Regions from separate parts of the Geodermatophilus sp. SYSU D00879 genome, predicted to be linked through region 2. Evidence: predicted binding sites of a transcription regulator. Region 2 holds the regulator's gene; each other region holds the start of a gene.
The links. Region 2 encodes LexA, which represses DNA repair genes until DNA is damaged. Its sites were predicted from a motif close to TCGAACANNTGTTCGA; they were not measured.
Positions count from the first base shown of each region.

Region 1 (3,445 bases), on a different contig from region 2:
ACCCGTGGTCGACGCCCGCCGGCCCGTCCGACGAGCCTCCCTTCTGACAGAAGGACCCCCTCGCCCCCCACGCCGCGCTCCGCACGGCGCGGGCCCCTGCGAGGGGGCCATCCACACCCCAGATCTAGTCGTACCTGGAGAACCCAGTGCCCAAGCCCCCCGTGCGCAAGCCCAAGAAGAAGGTCTGCCAGTTCTGCAAGGACAAGGCGACCTACATCGACTACAAGGACACGACGCTGCTGCGGAAGTTCATCTCCGACCGCGGCAAGATCCGTGCCCGCCGCGTGAGCGGCAACTGCAGCCAGCACCAGCGGGACGTCGCCACGGCCGTCAAGAACAGCCGTGAGATGGCCCTGCTGCCCTACACCTCGACGGCGCGCTGACCATGAGCACGATGAAGCTGATCCTGACGCAGGAGGTCACCGGTCTCGGGTCCTCCGGTGACACCGTCGAGGTCAAGGGCGGCTACGGCCGCAACTACCTCCTGCCCCGCGGCCTGGCCATCGTCGCCACCCGCGGTGCCGAGAAGCAGGTCGAGTCGCTGCGCCGGGCGCGTGCCGCCCGCGAGGTGCGGTCGCTCGAGGAGGCCCAGGCCGTGGCCGGCCGCCTCTCCGGCCTGACCGTCCGGGTGCCCGCCCGCGCCGGCGACGGTGGCCGCCTGTTCGGCCGCGTCACCACCGCCGACGTCGCCGCGGCCGTCACGGCCGCCGGTGGCCCGGAGCTGGACCGCCGCCGCATCGAGCTGCCGAGCAGCATCAAGACCACCGGCAAGCACACCGTCACCGTGCGGGTGCACCCGGAGGTCACGACGACCCTCCCCATCGAGGTCGTCGCCGGCTGAGAACGCCGCAGCACCGCCCGCGAGGGGCGTCGGACACCCGTCCGGCGCCCCTCGCGGCGTCTCGGGGGTCGTTTCCCGGGCCCCTGGGCCCCGGACGGCGGCAGGGGGACGCCGCGGGCCCATCCCGGCTGGCCGGCCCGGGACGGCCGGGCTCCCGGGGCCGGTGGGCGCCTGTGACGGCTGCGCCGGGCGGGACGACACGACACGCCCGGCGCCCCCGGCGCGCCGACTTTCTCGTGTCCACAGCCGGTGGGTGGCCGGGACGCAGGTGACGCCCGCGGGACCGCGGCACGACGGGTCGGTGTCCTCCCCGTCTCCACATGTCGACTCCGGCTGTCCACCGACTTGTCCACAAGTTGTGCAGAACGCGGCCCACACGGGTGTTGGACGGGTCCGTCCCCGCTTCCTAACGTCGTCTCCTGCGCCGGACCTCCGCGAACTGTCGGTGGCTCCGGGTAGTGATGTCCTCGAACGCGTGTTCGAGCGGCACGCGAGGCGTCCTGGTGCTTCCCCCACCGGGCCCCGGCCGGGCGGCCGGGGTCTGTACGCGCGCGCGTGCCCCGAGGAGAGGGAGGTACCCAGGTGGCGGTGGCCGACGACTTCAGCCGGCCGCAGGCGACGGCGCCGGAGTACGACCGGCAGCCGCCGCAGGACGTCGCGGCCGAGCAGTCGGTGCTGGGCGGCATGCTGATGAGCAAGGACGCCATCGCCGACGTCGTGGAGCAGCTGACCGGCAACGACTTCTACCGGCCGGCGCACCAGTTGATCTACGACTGCATCCTCGACCTGTACGGCCGGGGTGAGCCGGCCGACGCGATCACCGTCGCCGCGGAGCTCAACCGCACCGACCAGCTGTCGAAGATGGGCGGCGCGGTCTACCTGCACACCCTCATCGCCTCGACGCCGACGGCGGCCAACGCGGGCTACTACGCCCAGATCGTGGCCGAGCAGGCCACCCTGCGCCGCCTGGTCGAGGCGGGCACCCGCGTGGTGCAGCTGGGCTACGGCGCGGCCGGCGGGCGCGGCGACGTCGACGACATCGTCGATCGCGCGCAGCAGGAGATCTACGAGGTCACCGAGAAGCGGATGAGCGAGGACTACTCGCGCCTCGAGGACGTCCTGCAGCCCACGATGGACGAGCTCGACGCCATCGCCTCCCGCGGCGGCACCGCCCGCGGCGTGCCCACCGGCATCCGCGACCTCGACGAGCTGACCAACGGCCTGCAGGCGGGGCAGATGGTCGTCATCGCCGCCCGCCCCGGTGTGGGCAAGTCGACCCTGGGGCTGGACATCGCGCGGTCGGCCACGGTCAAGCACCACATGCCGGCCGTCATCTTCTCGCTCGAGATGAGCAAGCACGAGATCACCATGCGTCTGCTGTCGGCCGAGGCGAAGGTGCCGCTGCACCACATGCGCGCCGGCACGCTGTCCGACGAGGACTGGTCGAAGCTGGCCCGCCGGATGGGCGAGGTGGCCGACGCCCCGCTCTACATCGACGACTCGCCGAACATGACGATGATGGAGATCCGGGCCAAGGCGCGGCGGCTCAAGCAGCGCAACGACCTCAAGCTCGTGGTCATCGACTACCTCCAGCTCATGACGTCGGGCAAGCGCGTCGAGAGCCGCCAGCAGGAGGTCTCGGAGTTCTCCCGGGCGCTGAAGCTGCTGGCCAAGGAGCTCGAGGTCCCGGTGATCGCGATGTCGCAGCTCAACCGCGGCTCGGAGCAGCGTCAGGACAAGAAGCCGATGCTGTCGGACCTCCGTGAGTCCGGCTCGATCGAGCAGGACGCCGACATGGTCATGATGATCCACCGCGAGGACATGTACGAGAAGGAGAGCCCGCGGGCCGGCGAGGCCGACATCATGCTGGTCAAGCACCGCAACGGCCCGACGGCCAACGTCACCGTCGCCTTCCAGGGCCACTACAGCCGCTTCGTCGACATGGCCAACTGACAGGGCCGACCGAGACGGCGCCGACCGAGAGGTCGCGCCCACGCGCAGGAGGGCCCGGGACCGTCGTGGTCCCGGGCCCTCCGTGCGTCCGCGGTGTTCCACGTGGATCACCGAGCGCGACGTTGCAACGACACACCGTCGCACTGCAACGTCGTGACCCGGGTGGCGCCCGCTCGTTGGTCCGGGCCGAGCACCGCCGAGCCCGGCCGTGTCCTCGACCGACCGCTCACCGTCGAGAGGCCAACGCGTGACGACCCTGCCCGAGCACCCCCGCACCGACGAGCCCGCGGCCACGCACAGCCGCCGCCGCTTCCTCACCTACCTCGTCGCGGCCCCGACGCTCGCCGTCGCGGCGCAGGTCGTCGCCGACGTGGCCGGCCCGGCGACCGCCCAGGCGCTCCCCTCGGTGCCCGCGCCGGCCGAGCTCCTCGACCTCGGCGACGTGCTGATCCTCGCCGGGAAGCCCACCGAGGACCTCATCGTCGTCACCGTCGACGAGCGGGGCCGGGTCGGGCTGGCCCTCCCCCGCGCCGAGGTCGGCCAGGGCATCACCACCGCCGTCGCCATGCTGCTGGCCGACGAGCTCGACGTGCCGCTGGGCCACGTCGACGTCACCCTCGCCGACGCCCGCCCCGAGCTGGTCTTCAACCA
Region 1 is NZ_JBJGZF010000012.1:132,479-135,923, forward strand. It holds gene ACI79B_RS16240 (single-stranded DNA-binding protein) at 1-47, shown strand, start outside; gene rpsR (30S ribosomal protein S18) at 147-383, shown strand; gene rplI (50S ribosomal protein L9) at 395-841, shown strand; gene dnaB (replicative DNA helicase) at 1,430-2,794, shown strand; gene ACI79B_RS16260 (molybdopterin cofactor-binding domain-containing protein) at 3,042-3,445, shown strand, end outside.
Region 1: dnaB (replicative DNA helicase) is a predicted target of LexA. The motif match lies at 1,309-1,324, and genes of this name have one in related genera.

Region 2 (3,445 bases):
AGGGTGAGGTCCACCCAGCTGTCCGCTCCCGCGGCGTCGCGCAGCCGGACGCGGGCCTCACAGCCGCCGGTCGCGTCGTGGCGCCAGCCGAGCATGGCGCCCGGCATCCAGGCGCCGTCCACGAGGACCTCGACGTCCTGCGGGGACCGGAAGGTCACCGCTGCGGTGCTGTTCACGGCTGCTGACACGCTCCTGACCGTAAGTGTTCTGACGACTCCGGACCGTAAACGACGGCGCCTGCATGGTTGACGAACTCACCGGCGCGGTCTCGTCACATCTCCGCGGTGACGACGCCGGGCGGGACGCCTAGGGCACGCGGAGCACCTGGCCGGGGACGACGACCGCCCCCTCCAGGTCGTTGAGCGCCTCGATCGCGTCGACCACCGCGCGCACGTCCTGGTCGGCGCCGGCCACCTCCGCGGCGATCGACCACACCGTGTCCCCGCTCTCGACCACGACGCTGCTCTCGCCGGCCAGGCGCAGGCCGTCCTGGGGGGCGAGGAACTCCCGGCCGAGGGCGGCGCCGCCGACGCCGGTGGCGAGGACCAGCACGGCGACCAGGCGGCGCCCACGGCGGGTCAGCCGCACCGGCGCCGGGGCCGGCGCGCACCGCGCGCGGACGGCGGCCCGGGCGGGCTCCGAGCGCACCGGCCGACCGCTCGGGCGGGCCGGGTCGCGGCGGGTGCGCGGCCCCTCGGCGGCGGGCCCGGCGGCGCGCGTGGGCGCCGCGGCGGGGAGGTCGGGCACCGGCCGCAGGTGCCCCGTGACCCGGGGACCCGAGCCCGGCAGGGCGGCGCGCGGCGCCGGCCGGTCGGTGCGAGCCGGTGACGCGGAGCGGGCCGCACCGGCGGCCGCCGTCGCGCCCTCCCCGCGGAGCGGCGGCCGCCACGGGACCCGGACCGCCGCGTCGAACTCGAGCACTGCCTGCCGCACGCTGCCCATGACCGCTCCTCCTGATCGGGTCGACCGCATCGAACGCGTGTTCGATCGAACGTCTGATCGGATGTCTACCGCACGGGTCCGACGAGTGCGAGAGCGGCGCGGCGTGTCCTTCGAACACACGTTTGAACCTGCGGCGCCGGCGCGCTACGGTCCGTGCGGGCGCACCGCCCGCCGACCGGCCTGGGGCCGGGAGGGCGACGGACGGGCCGCGGGACGCGGCCGGCGAGGAGGAGACGTGGCGGGCACGAGCGGGACCGGCCAGGGCACCCGGGGCGGCGGCACGACGACCCGCCGTCCGGCCGCGGAGCGCGGCGCCGGCGCGGAGGGCGCGGGCGCCGTGCGCACCTTCCCCGACCGCGGCGAGGCCGGCGACGGCCTGACCCAGCGGCAGCGCCGGGTCCTCGAGGTCATCCGCGACTCGATCGAGCGGCGCGGCTACCCGCCCTCGGTGCGCGAGATCGGCGAGGCGGTCGGCCTGTCGTCGGCGTCGTCGGTCGCCCACCAGCTGTCGGTGCTGCAGAAGAAGGGCTGGCTGCGGCGCGACCCCAACCGGCCCCGCGCGCTCGACGTGCGGCTGCCCGGTGAGACCGCGGGCGACGCCGCCCCGGCCGCGCCCGCCGCGGCCGCCGACGGCTCGACCGCGCCCACCTACGTGCCGCTGGTCGGGCGGATCGCGGCCGGTGGCCCGGTGCTCGCCGAACAGGCCGTCGAGGACGTCTTCCCGCTCCCCCGCGAGCTCGTCGGCGAGGGCACGCTGTTCATGCTGCGCGTCGCCGGTGACTCGATGGTCGACGCGGCGATCTGCGACGGCGACTGGGTCGTCGTCCGCCAGCAGCCCACCGCCGAGAACGGCGAGATCGTCGCCGCGATGCTCGACGGCGAGGCCACGGTCAAGACCTACAAGCGCCGGGACGGGCACGTCTGGCTGCTGCCGCACAACCCGGCCTACGAGCCGATCCCCGGCGACGAGGCCACCATCCTTGGCCGCGTCGTCACGGTCCTGCGGCGGGTCTGAGCCGCAGGTCCCCCGCCGGCGCCGGAGCTCAGGCGCCGGCGGGCGGACCGCCGGACCGGCGGCGGCGCAGCCGTCCGCCGAGCCACACCAGCGCGGTCGCGACGACGGCCGCGGCCACCCCCGCGGTCACCGGCGACAGGCCCGCGGAGTCCCCGCCGAGCAGCGCCGACGGTGACGGGTCGACCGGGTCGGACCCCGCCGGCGCGGGCGGCGCGGACCCCACCGGGACCGGCACCGTGGTGACGTCCCCGGGCACGCCCTCGCCGGCCACCAGCAGCGCGCTCCCGTCCGCGGTGAACGACACCGCCTCCCCCTGAGGCGCCTCGGGCAGCGCGATCCGCACCGGCTCCCCGGCCAGCGCTCCCGGGACGTCGGCGCCGGTCAGCGGCCAGACGTAGGCGTCGGTGTAGGTGCGCAGCGCGATCCGGCTGCCGTCGCGGGCCACCGCCCCGCCGGTGACCATCAGCTGCCCCGCCCGGCCCACGGGACCGCCGGGCGTGCCGGTGAGCGTGAACGCCACCGTGCCGACGTCGGCCAGCGCGACCGTGCCGCCGTCGACCAGCGGCGCGGCCGGCCGGTAGACGTGGCTGGCCCCGAGCACCTCCTTGGTCACCACGTACGGCGTGCCGTCGGGGGCGAGCAGCAGCGCCTCGGCGTCGCGCGGGCCGTCGGGATAGGTCAGCCGGTACAGCGCCGTCCCGCCGTCGGGCCGCAGCGCGACGAGCGCGACCGTCGTCCGGACCGTGGTGTTGTCGCCGGTGTCGGCCAGCCACACCGTGCCGTCCGGGCCGACGCCGAGGTCCTCGGGGTCGTAGGGGTCCACCGGCGCGGTGGTCACGTCGACCACCTGGCAGGCGCCGTCGAGCACGTACACGGCGACCTGGTCGCCGCCGTCGACCATGGCGAGCACGCGGTCGCCGACGTCGACGAGGCCGGAGAGCTCGGCCAGCCGGGGATCGGTCACCTGGCAGCGGACCGAGGGGGCGGCCGGCTCCTCGGCGGCGGCCGGGGCCACCGGGAGGCCGAGCAGGACCGTCGTCAGCAGGACGGCCGGGACCCGCCGGGCGGCGCTACGCGGACGGGCGGCCGGCTCGGGCACTCGCCCAGCGTGACAGCACCAGCGCGTCGAGTGCGTGAACCACGCCCAGCAGCAGGAGGCCGACGGCCGCGCCCACCACCGCGTCGGTGACCCAGTGGAAGTCCAGCGAGACCATCGCGATCCCCGTGGCCACCGGCCCGACGACGGCCAGCCACCACAGCGTGCGCTGCACCCGGGGACCGAGCCCGTACTCGACCGCCTGCCAGCGCGCCACGCCCCACATGAGCACGGCGTTGGCCACGTGCCCGGAGGGGTAGCTGGCGCCGTCGCGGTGGAAGAACGAGCCGGGATAGGCGGGCGCGGTGCGGCCGGTACCGAATTTGAACGCGTAGACGACGACGGTGAGCAGGGCCAGCGCGGTGACCACCCGCAGCAGGGGCAGCAGCGTC
Region 2 is NZ_JBJGZF010000010.1:6,207-9,651, reverse strand. It holds gene ACI79B_RS13980 (hypothetical protein) at 1-188, opposite strand, end outside; gene ACI79B_RS13975 (LysM peptidoglycan-binding domain-containing protein) at 307-942, opposite strand; gene lexA (transcriptional repressor LexA) at 1,178-1,957, shown strand; gene ACI79B_RS13965 (hypothetical protein) at 1,986-3,056, opposite strand; gene ACI79B_RS13960 (phosphatase PAP2 family protein) at 3,028-3,445, opposite strand, start outside.

Region 3 (3,445 bases), on a different contig from region 2:
CGGCAGGCCGACTCCTTCGAGTCGCGCGTCGCGGTGCAGGGCGTGCCCGGCGGCCCGCTGTCGGCCGTGTTCATCCGCGCGCCGTGGGTCGAGGAGGCCGGGCCGGGGGTGCAGGTCCTCGGGCGGGTCGAGGGCGGAGCGGCCGACGGTAGGATCGTCGCGGTGCGCCAGGGCGACGTCGTGGCCACCAGCTTCCACCCCGAGCTGACCGGGGACACCCGGGTCCACGCGTTCTTCGTGGAGATCGTGCGGCGCGCGGTCGGCGGGGCGGTCGCAGTCCCCAGCGGCGCCGGTGCCGGCGCCCCCGACCTCGGAGGAGCACAGTGAGCGGCCATTCCAAGTGGGCGACCACGAAGCACAAGAAGGCCGCCATCGACGCCAAGCGCGGCAAGCTGTTCGCCAAGCTGATCAAGAACATCGAGGTCGCGGCGCGCACCGGCGGCGGTGACCCCGCGGGCAACCCGACGCTCTACGACGCCATCCAGAAGGCGAAGAAGTCCTCGGTCCCCAACGACAACATCGACCGCGCGGTCAAGCGCGGTTCGGGCGCCGAGGCCGGCGGCGTCGAGTACCAGTCGATCACCTACGAGGGCTACGGCTCCGGCGGCGTCGCGGTGCTCATCGAGTGCCTCACCGACAACCGCAACCGGTCCGCCTCCGAGGTGCGCACCGCGATGACCCGCAACGGCGGCTCGATGGCCGACCCCGGCTCGGTGTCCTACCTGTTCACCCGCAAGGGCGTCGTCGTCGTCCCCAAGGCCGACGGCGTCGACGAGGACACCGTCCTCGTGGCGGTCCTCGACGCCGGTGCCGAGGAGGTCCGCGACCTCGGCGACACCTTCGAGGTCGTCTCCGAGCCCGGTGACCTGGTCGCCGTCCGCACCGCGCTGCAGGACGCCGGCATCGACTACGACTCCGCCGAGGCCGGGTTCGTGCCCAGCGTCACCGTCGAGCTCGACGAGGAGGGCGCCGGCAAGGTGTTCCGCCTCATCGACGCGCTCGAGGACCTCGACGACGTCCAGAACGTCTACGCCAACTACGACGTCTCCGACGAGGTGCTCGAGAAGGTCGGCTGAGGGAGCTCCTCCTCTCCCTCCCCGCCGCGCACGGCCGGGGCCGAGCACCGCTCCCCGGACCGTCCTGCGTGTTGCGCGACGGCGCCGTCGTCGGGGACGGTTACGGTTGCGGTCGAACACGCGTTCGGTGAGAGGGGGAGCGGGCATGCGGGTGCTCGGCATCGACCCGGGGCTGACCCGGTGCGGCTGGGGTGTGGTCGACGGCCGTCCCGGCGCGCGCCCGGCCGCCGTGGGCGTCGGGGTAATCCGCAGCTCCGCGGACCTGGACCTGGAGCTGCGGCTGCTGGAGCTGCACACCCAGGTCACCGCGCTGCTGCGCGAGCACCGGCCCGACGTCGTGGCCATCGAGCGGGTGTTCACCCAGAACAACAAGGGCACCGCCACCGGCACCGCGCAGGCGGCCGGCGTCGCGGCGCTGGCCGCGGCGCAGGCCGACCGGCCGGTCGCCTGGCACACGCCCAGCGAGGTCAAGGCGGCCATCTCCGGCAACGGCCGCGCGGACAAGGAGCAGGTCACCCTGATGGTCACCCGGGTGCTGGGGCTGGCGTCGGCCCCCAAGCCGGCCGACGCCGCCGACGCCCTGGCACTGGCGGTCTGCCACGTGTGGCGCGGCCCGGCCCAGGACCGGCTGCGGGTCGCGGCGATCGCCGGCGGCATCGGCGCGCCGGTGGTGCAGCGGACGCTGCCCCGCTGGCAGGGGGTGTCCCGGTGATCGCCTCGGTGAGCGGCCGGGTCGCCGCGGTCGGCCCCGAGGGCGCGGTCGTCGAGGTCGGCGGCATCGGCCTGGCCGTGCAGTGCACGCCCGGCACCATCGCCCGCCTCACCGTCGGGGAGGACGCCCGCCTGGCCACCAGCCTGGTCGTGCGCGAGGACTCCCTCACCCTCTACGGCTTCGCCGACGACGACGAGCGGCAGCTGTTCGAGCTGCTGCAGACCGCCAACGGCGTCGGCCCGCGGCTGGCGCAGGCGGTGCTGGCCATCCACCCGCCGCGCGAGGTCCGCCGCGCGGTGTCCATGGCCGACGTCAAGGCGCTCACCCAGGTGCCCGGCATCGGCAAGAAGGGGGCCGAGCGGCTGATCCTCGAGCTGCGCGACCGGCTGGGCTCGACCACCACCGACACGCAGCTCGACGGACCCGCCCCGGCCGGCCTCGCGCCGGTCACCCCGGTGGCGCCCTGGCGCGACCAGCTGTCCTCGGCGCTGGTCGGGCTCGGCTGGTCCACCAAGGAGGCCGACACCGCCCTCACCGCCCTCGCGCCGGTCGCCGAGGAGCAGCTCACCAGCACCGGCCGGGTCGACGTCGCGCTGCTGCTGCGCCAGGCGCTGCAGCTGCTGGGCCGGGCGTGAGCGAGCGTGCGAGCGAACCGATGAGCAGAGCAGCGCCGCGCACGCGGCCGACGAGCGCCAGCGAGGAGGACGCGTGAGCGCCCCGTTCGACCGGTCGCTGACCGGCGAGGTGGAGTCCGGCATCAGCCGCGACTTCGCCGTCTCCCCGCAGGCCGGGGACGAGGAGCGGGTGGTCGAGTCCGCGCTGCGGCCGCACTCGCTGCACGACTTCATCGGCCAGCCCAAGGTCGCCCGCCAGCTCGCGCTGGTCCTCGAGGGCGCCAAGCGCCGGGGCCGGCCGCCGGACCACGTGCTGCTGTCCGGTCCGCCCGGGCTCGGCAAGACCAGCCTCGCGCTGATCATCGGCTCGGAGCTCGGCACCTCGGTGAAGATCACCAGCGGCCCGGCGATCGAGCGCTCCGGCGACCTCGCCGCGATGCTGTCCAACCTCGGCCCCGGCGACGTGCTGTTCATCGACGAGATCCACCGCATCGCGCGGCCCGCCGAGGAACTGCTGTACATGGCGATGGAGGACTTCCGGGTCGACGTCGTCGTCGGCAAGGGGCCCGGCGCCACCGCGATCCCGCTGGAGATCAACCCGTTCACCCTGGTCGGCGCCACCACCCGCGCGGGGCTGCTGACCGGGCCGCTGCGCGACCGGTTCGGCTTCGTCGGGCAGATGGAGTTCTACGAGCCGGCCGAGCTGCAGCAGGTGCTCGCCCGCAGCGCCGCGCTGCTCGGCGTCGAGCTCACCGACGACGGCTCGGCCGAGATCGCCGGCCGCTCCCGCGGGACGCCGCGCATCGCCAACCGGCTGCTGCGCCGGGTGCGCGACTACGCCGAGGTCGAGGCCGACGGCCGGGTCACCCGCGCGGTCGCGCAGGCCGCGCTGGCGCTCTACGACGTCGACGACCTGGGCCTGGACCGGCTGGACCGGGCGGTGCTCGAGGCGCTCGTCGTGCGCTTCTCCGGCGGGCCGGTCGGTGTGTCCACGCTGGCGGTCGCGGTGGGCGAGGAGCCGAGCACCGTCGAGGAGGTGTGCG
Region 3 is NZ_JBJGZF010000003.1:208,248-211,692, forward strand. It holds gene pdxT (pyridoxal 5'-phosphate synthase glutaminase subunit PdxT) at 1-327, shown strand, start outside; gene ACI79B_RS06640 (YebC/PmpR family DNA-binding transcriptional regulator) at 324-1,076, shown strand; gene ruvC (crossover junction endodeoxyribonuclease RuvC) at 1,222-1,788, shown strand; gene ruvA (Holliday junction branch migration protein RuvA) at 1,785-2,423, shown strand; gene ruvB (Holliday junction branch migration DNA helicase RuvB) at 2,497-3,445, shown strand, end outside.
Region 3: ruvC (crossover junction endodeoxyribonuclease RuvC) is a predicted target of LexA. The motif match lies at 1,189-1,204, and genes of this name have one in related genera.

Region 4 (3,445 bases), on a different contig from region 2:
CGGTCAGCGGCCGGTCGCCCCGAGGGCGGCCGGCCGCTGTCGTTCCGTGGTCCGCGCGGGCGCGGTCCCACGCCGTCAGAGGTCGGCGTCGTCCCGGCTCGCGGCGTCCTCGTCGGTGTCGGTGCCGAAGCCGGTCTCGTCCATGACCTCGCGGACCACGCCCGCGGCCAGCCCGCCGTTGTAGCCCTTGCGCGCGAGCATGCCGATCAGCCGGCGGGTGGCGGTGACGCGGTCGACCCGGCGCAGCGCCGGGAGCCGGCGTTCCACCAGGTGGCGGGCGGCGGCCCGCTCGTCCTCCTCGTCGACCTGGGCGAGGGCCTGCTCGGCGTCCTCCCCGTCGACGCCCTTGGCGCGCAGCTCCGCGCGCAGCGCCCGCCGGGCCAGTCCGCGGCCGGCCTGCCGGGAGGTGACCCAGGCGCGGGCGAAAGCGGCGTCGTCGATGAGCCCGACCTCGCCGAACCGGTCGAGGACCGCGGCGGCGGCCTCCTCGGGCACGCCGCGGCGCTCGAGCAGGTCGGCCAGCTGCTGGCGGGTCCTGGCCGCGCCGGTCAGCGCCCGCAGGCAGATGGCCCGGGCCACCGACTCCGGGTCCCCCGGGTCGTCGGCGTCGCGGTCGTAGGGGACGGGGGGCGTCCCCGCGTCGGCGGCGGCCGGGCCGTCCGGGTCAGGGGACGGCCCGGACCGCCGCCGCCCGCGGCCGCCGCGCCCCGGGGCGCCCGGCTGGCGGGTTCCCCGGCCGCGGCGGCCGGCGGGGCGATCGGCCTGCTCGGGCCCGGCTCCCTCGGGGACCGGGCCGGACCAGCCGGTCACGGGGTCGCTCAGAAGTCGACCGGGTCAGCGGCCGGCGCGTCGACCTGCGGGCCGATGCCCAGCTTCTCCTTGACCTTCTTCTCGATCTCGTCGGCGAGGTCGGGGTTGTCGCGGAGGAACGTGCGGACGTTCTCCTTGCCCTGGCCGAGCTGGTCGCCCTCGTACGTGTACCAGGCGCCGGACTTGCGGATGAAGCCCTGCTCGACGCCGGCGTCGATGAGGCCGCCCTCGCGGCTGAACCCGACACCCCACAGCAGGTCGAGCTCGGCCTGCTTGAACGGGGCGGCGACCTTGTTCTTGACGACCTTGACGCGGACCCGGCTGCCGACGGCCTCGGTGCCCTGCTTGAGGGTCTCGATCCGCCGGACGTCCAGGCGGACCGACGAGTAGAACTTCAGCGCGCGGCCACCGGTGGTCACCTCGGGCGAGCCGTAGACGATGCCGACCTTCTCGCGCAGCTGGTTGATGAAGATCGCGGTGGTGCCCGAGTTGTTCAGCGCACCGGTGATCTTCCGCAGCGCCTGGCTCATGAGGCGGGCCTGCAGACCGACGTGGCTGTCACCCATCTCGCCCTCGATCTCGGCGCGGGGCACGAGGGCCGCCACGGAGTCGATGACGATGATGTCGAGCGCGCCGGAGCGGATCAGCATGTCGGCGATCTCGAGGGCCTGCTCACCGGTGTCGGGCTGGCTGACCAGCAGCGCGTCGGTGTCGACGCCGATGGCCCGGGCGTACTCCGGGTCGAGCGCGTGCTCGGCGTCGATGAAGGCCGCGATGCCGCCGGCGGCCTGGGCGTTGGCCACCGCGTGCAGGGCGACCGTGGTCTTGCCGGAGGCCTCCGGGCCGTAGACCTCGATGACGCGGCCGCGGGGCAGGCCGCCGATGCCGAGCGCGATGTCGAGGGCGATCGAGCCGGTCGGGATGACCTTGATCGCCTGCGCGGCGCTGTCGCCCAGGCGCATGACCGAGCCCTTGCCGAACTGCTTGTCGATCTGGGCGAGGGCCATGTCGAGGGCCTTGTCGCGGTCGAGCGTTGCCATGGTGCTCACCTTCGGGAAGTCGCGTGTCGTGGAGTCGATGCGGTGTCGGAGGCGACGCTAGGTCGGGGGTCTGACGATTCCGGGGACCGACCGGACCTGTGGAGGGACGACCTCCCTGTGGACGCGCCCGTCACTGTAGGGCGAACACGTGTTCGAGTCGAGCGACACGCGGTCGAGGCCGTGTCACACCAGGCCGTGCGTGTGCGCGAAGACCGCCGCCTGCGTGCGGTCCCGCAGGCCGAGCTTGCCCAGGATGCGCGCCACGTGGGTCTTCACCGTCAGCTCCGACAGGACCAGCACGGCGGCGATCTCGGCGTTGGACTCCCCGCGGGCGACCGCACGCAGCACCTCGAGCTCGCGCTCGGTGAGCGAGGCGACGCGGGGGTCGGCCGGCGTGTCCGCGGGCAGCCGGTGGGCCAGCGTCTCCAGCAGCCGGCGGGTGACCCGCGGGGAGACGACGGCGTCGCCGCGGGCCACCGCCCGCACCGCCCGCAGCAGCTCCGCCGGCTCGGCGTTCTTCACGAGGAACCCGCTCGCCCCCGCGCGCAGCGCCGCGAACGCGTACTCGTCCAGGTCGAAGGTGGTGAGCACCAGCACGCGGCTGGGCAGCCCCTCGCCGACGATGCACCGGGTCGCCTCCACGCCGTCCGTGCCGGGCATGCGGACGTCCATCACGACGACGTCCGGCCGGAGCTCGCGCGTCAGCGCGACGGCCCGGGCGCCGTCCCCCGCCTCGCCGACGAGGACCAGGTCGTCCTGGGCCTGCAGCACCATCGAGAAGCCGAGCCGGACCAGGGGCTCGTCGTCGACGAGCAGCACGCGGGTGCTCACGCCACCGCACCGGTCCCCTCGGCGCCGACCGCGGCCAGCGGGAGGACCGCGGCGACCCGCCAGCCGCCTCCCGGGCGCGGCCCGGCCACGACCGCCCCGTCCCACGCCGCGACGCGTTCCCGCATGCCGACCAGGCCGTGCCCCGGCCGCCCGGGCGGTGCGGCCGGGTCGCCGTCGTCGGTCACCTCGACGGCGAGCTCGCCGTCGCGCCAGTCCAGGCGCACGGCGGCCGACCGGGCCCCCCGCGCGTGCCGCAGCGTGTTCGTCAGCGCCTCCTGCACGAGGCGGTGGACGGCGAGCTGGGCGCCGGCGACGAGCGGCGCGGGCCGGCCGGTCACCGTCAGCGACGTCGGCAGCCCGGCCGCCCGGACCTGCTCGACGACCGCGGCCAGGTCGTCGAGGCCCGGCGCCGGCGTCCGCTCCGGCCCGCCGTCGTCGGTGCGCAGCACGCCGACGAGGCGGTGCATCTCCGCGAGGGCCTCCCGTCCGGTCGTGGCGATCTGCCGTACCGCCCGGGCGGCCTGCTCGGTGGCCGGCGCGTACCCGGCGCCGTCGGCCAGTGCGGTCATCACCGAGAGGTTGTGCGCGACGACGTCGTGGAGTTCACGGGCGATCCGGGAGCGCTCCTCCATGACCGCCACCCGGGCCCGCGCGTCCCTCTCCCGCTCGGCCCGCTCGGCGCGGTCGCGCAGCGCCTCCAGGTAGGCCCGCCGGGTCCGCCGGTCGCGCCCGACGACCGCGGCCGTCACGGTCACCGCCACCAG
Region 4 is NZ_JBJGZF010000033.1:13,713-17,157, reverse strand. It holds gene ACI79B_RS22765 (regulatory protein RecX) at 76-579, opposite strand; gene recA (recombinase RecA) at 819-1,850, opposite strand; gene ACI79B_RS22755 (response regulator) at 2,034-2,681, opposite strand; gene ACI79B_RS22750 (sensor histidine kinase) at 2,678-3,445, opposite strand, start outside.
Region 4: recA (recombinase RecA) is a predicted target of LexA. The motif match lies at 1,991-2,006, and genes of this name have one in related genera.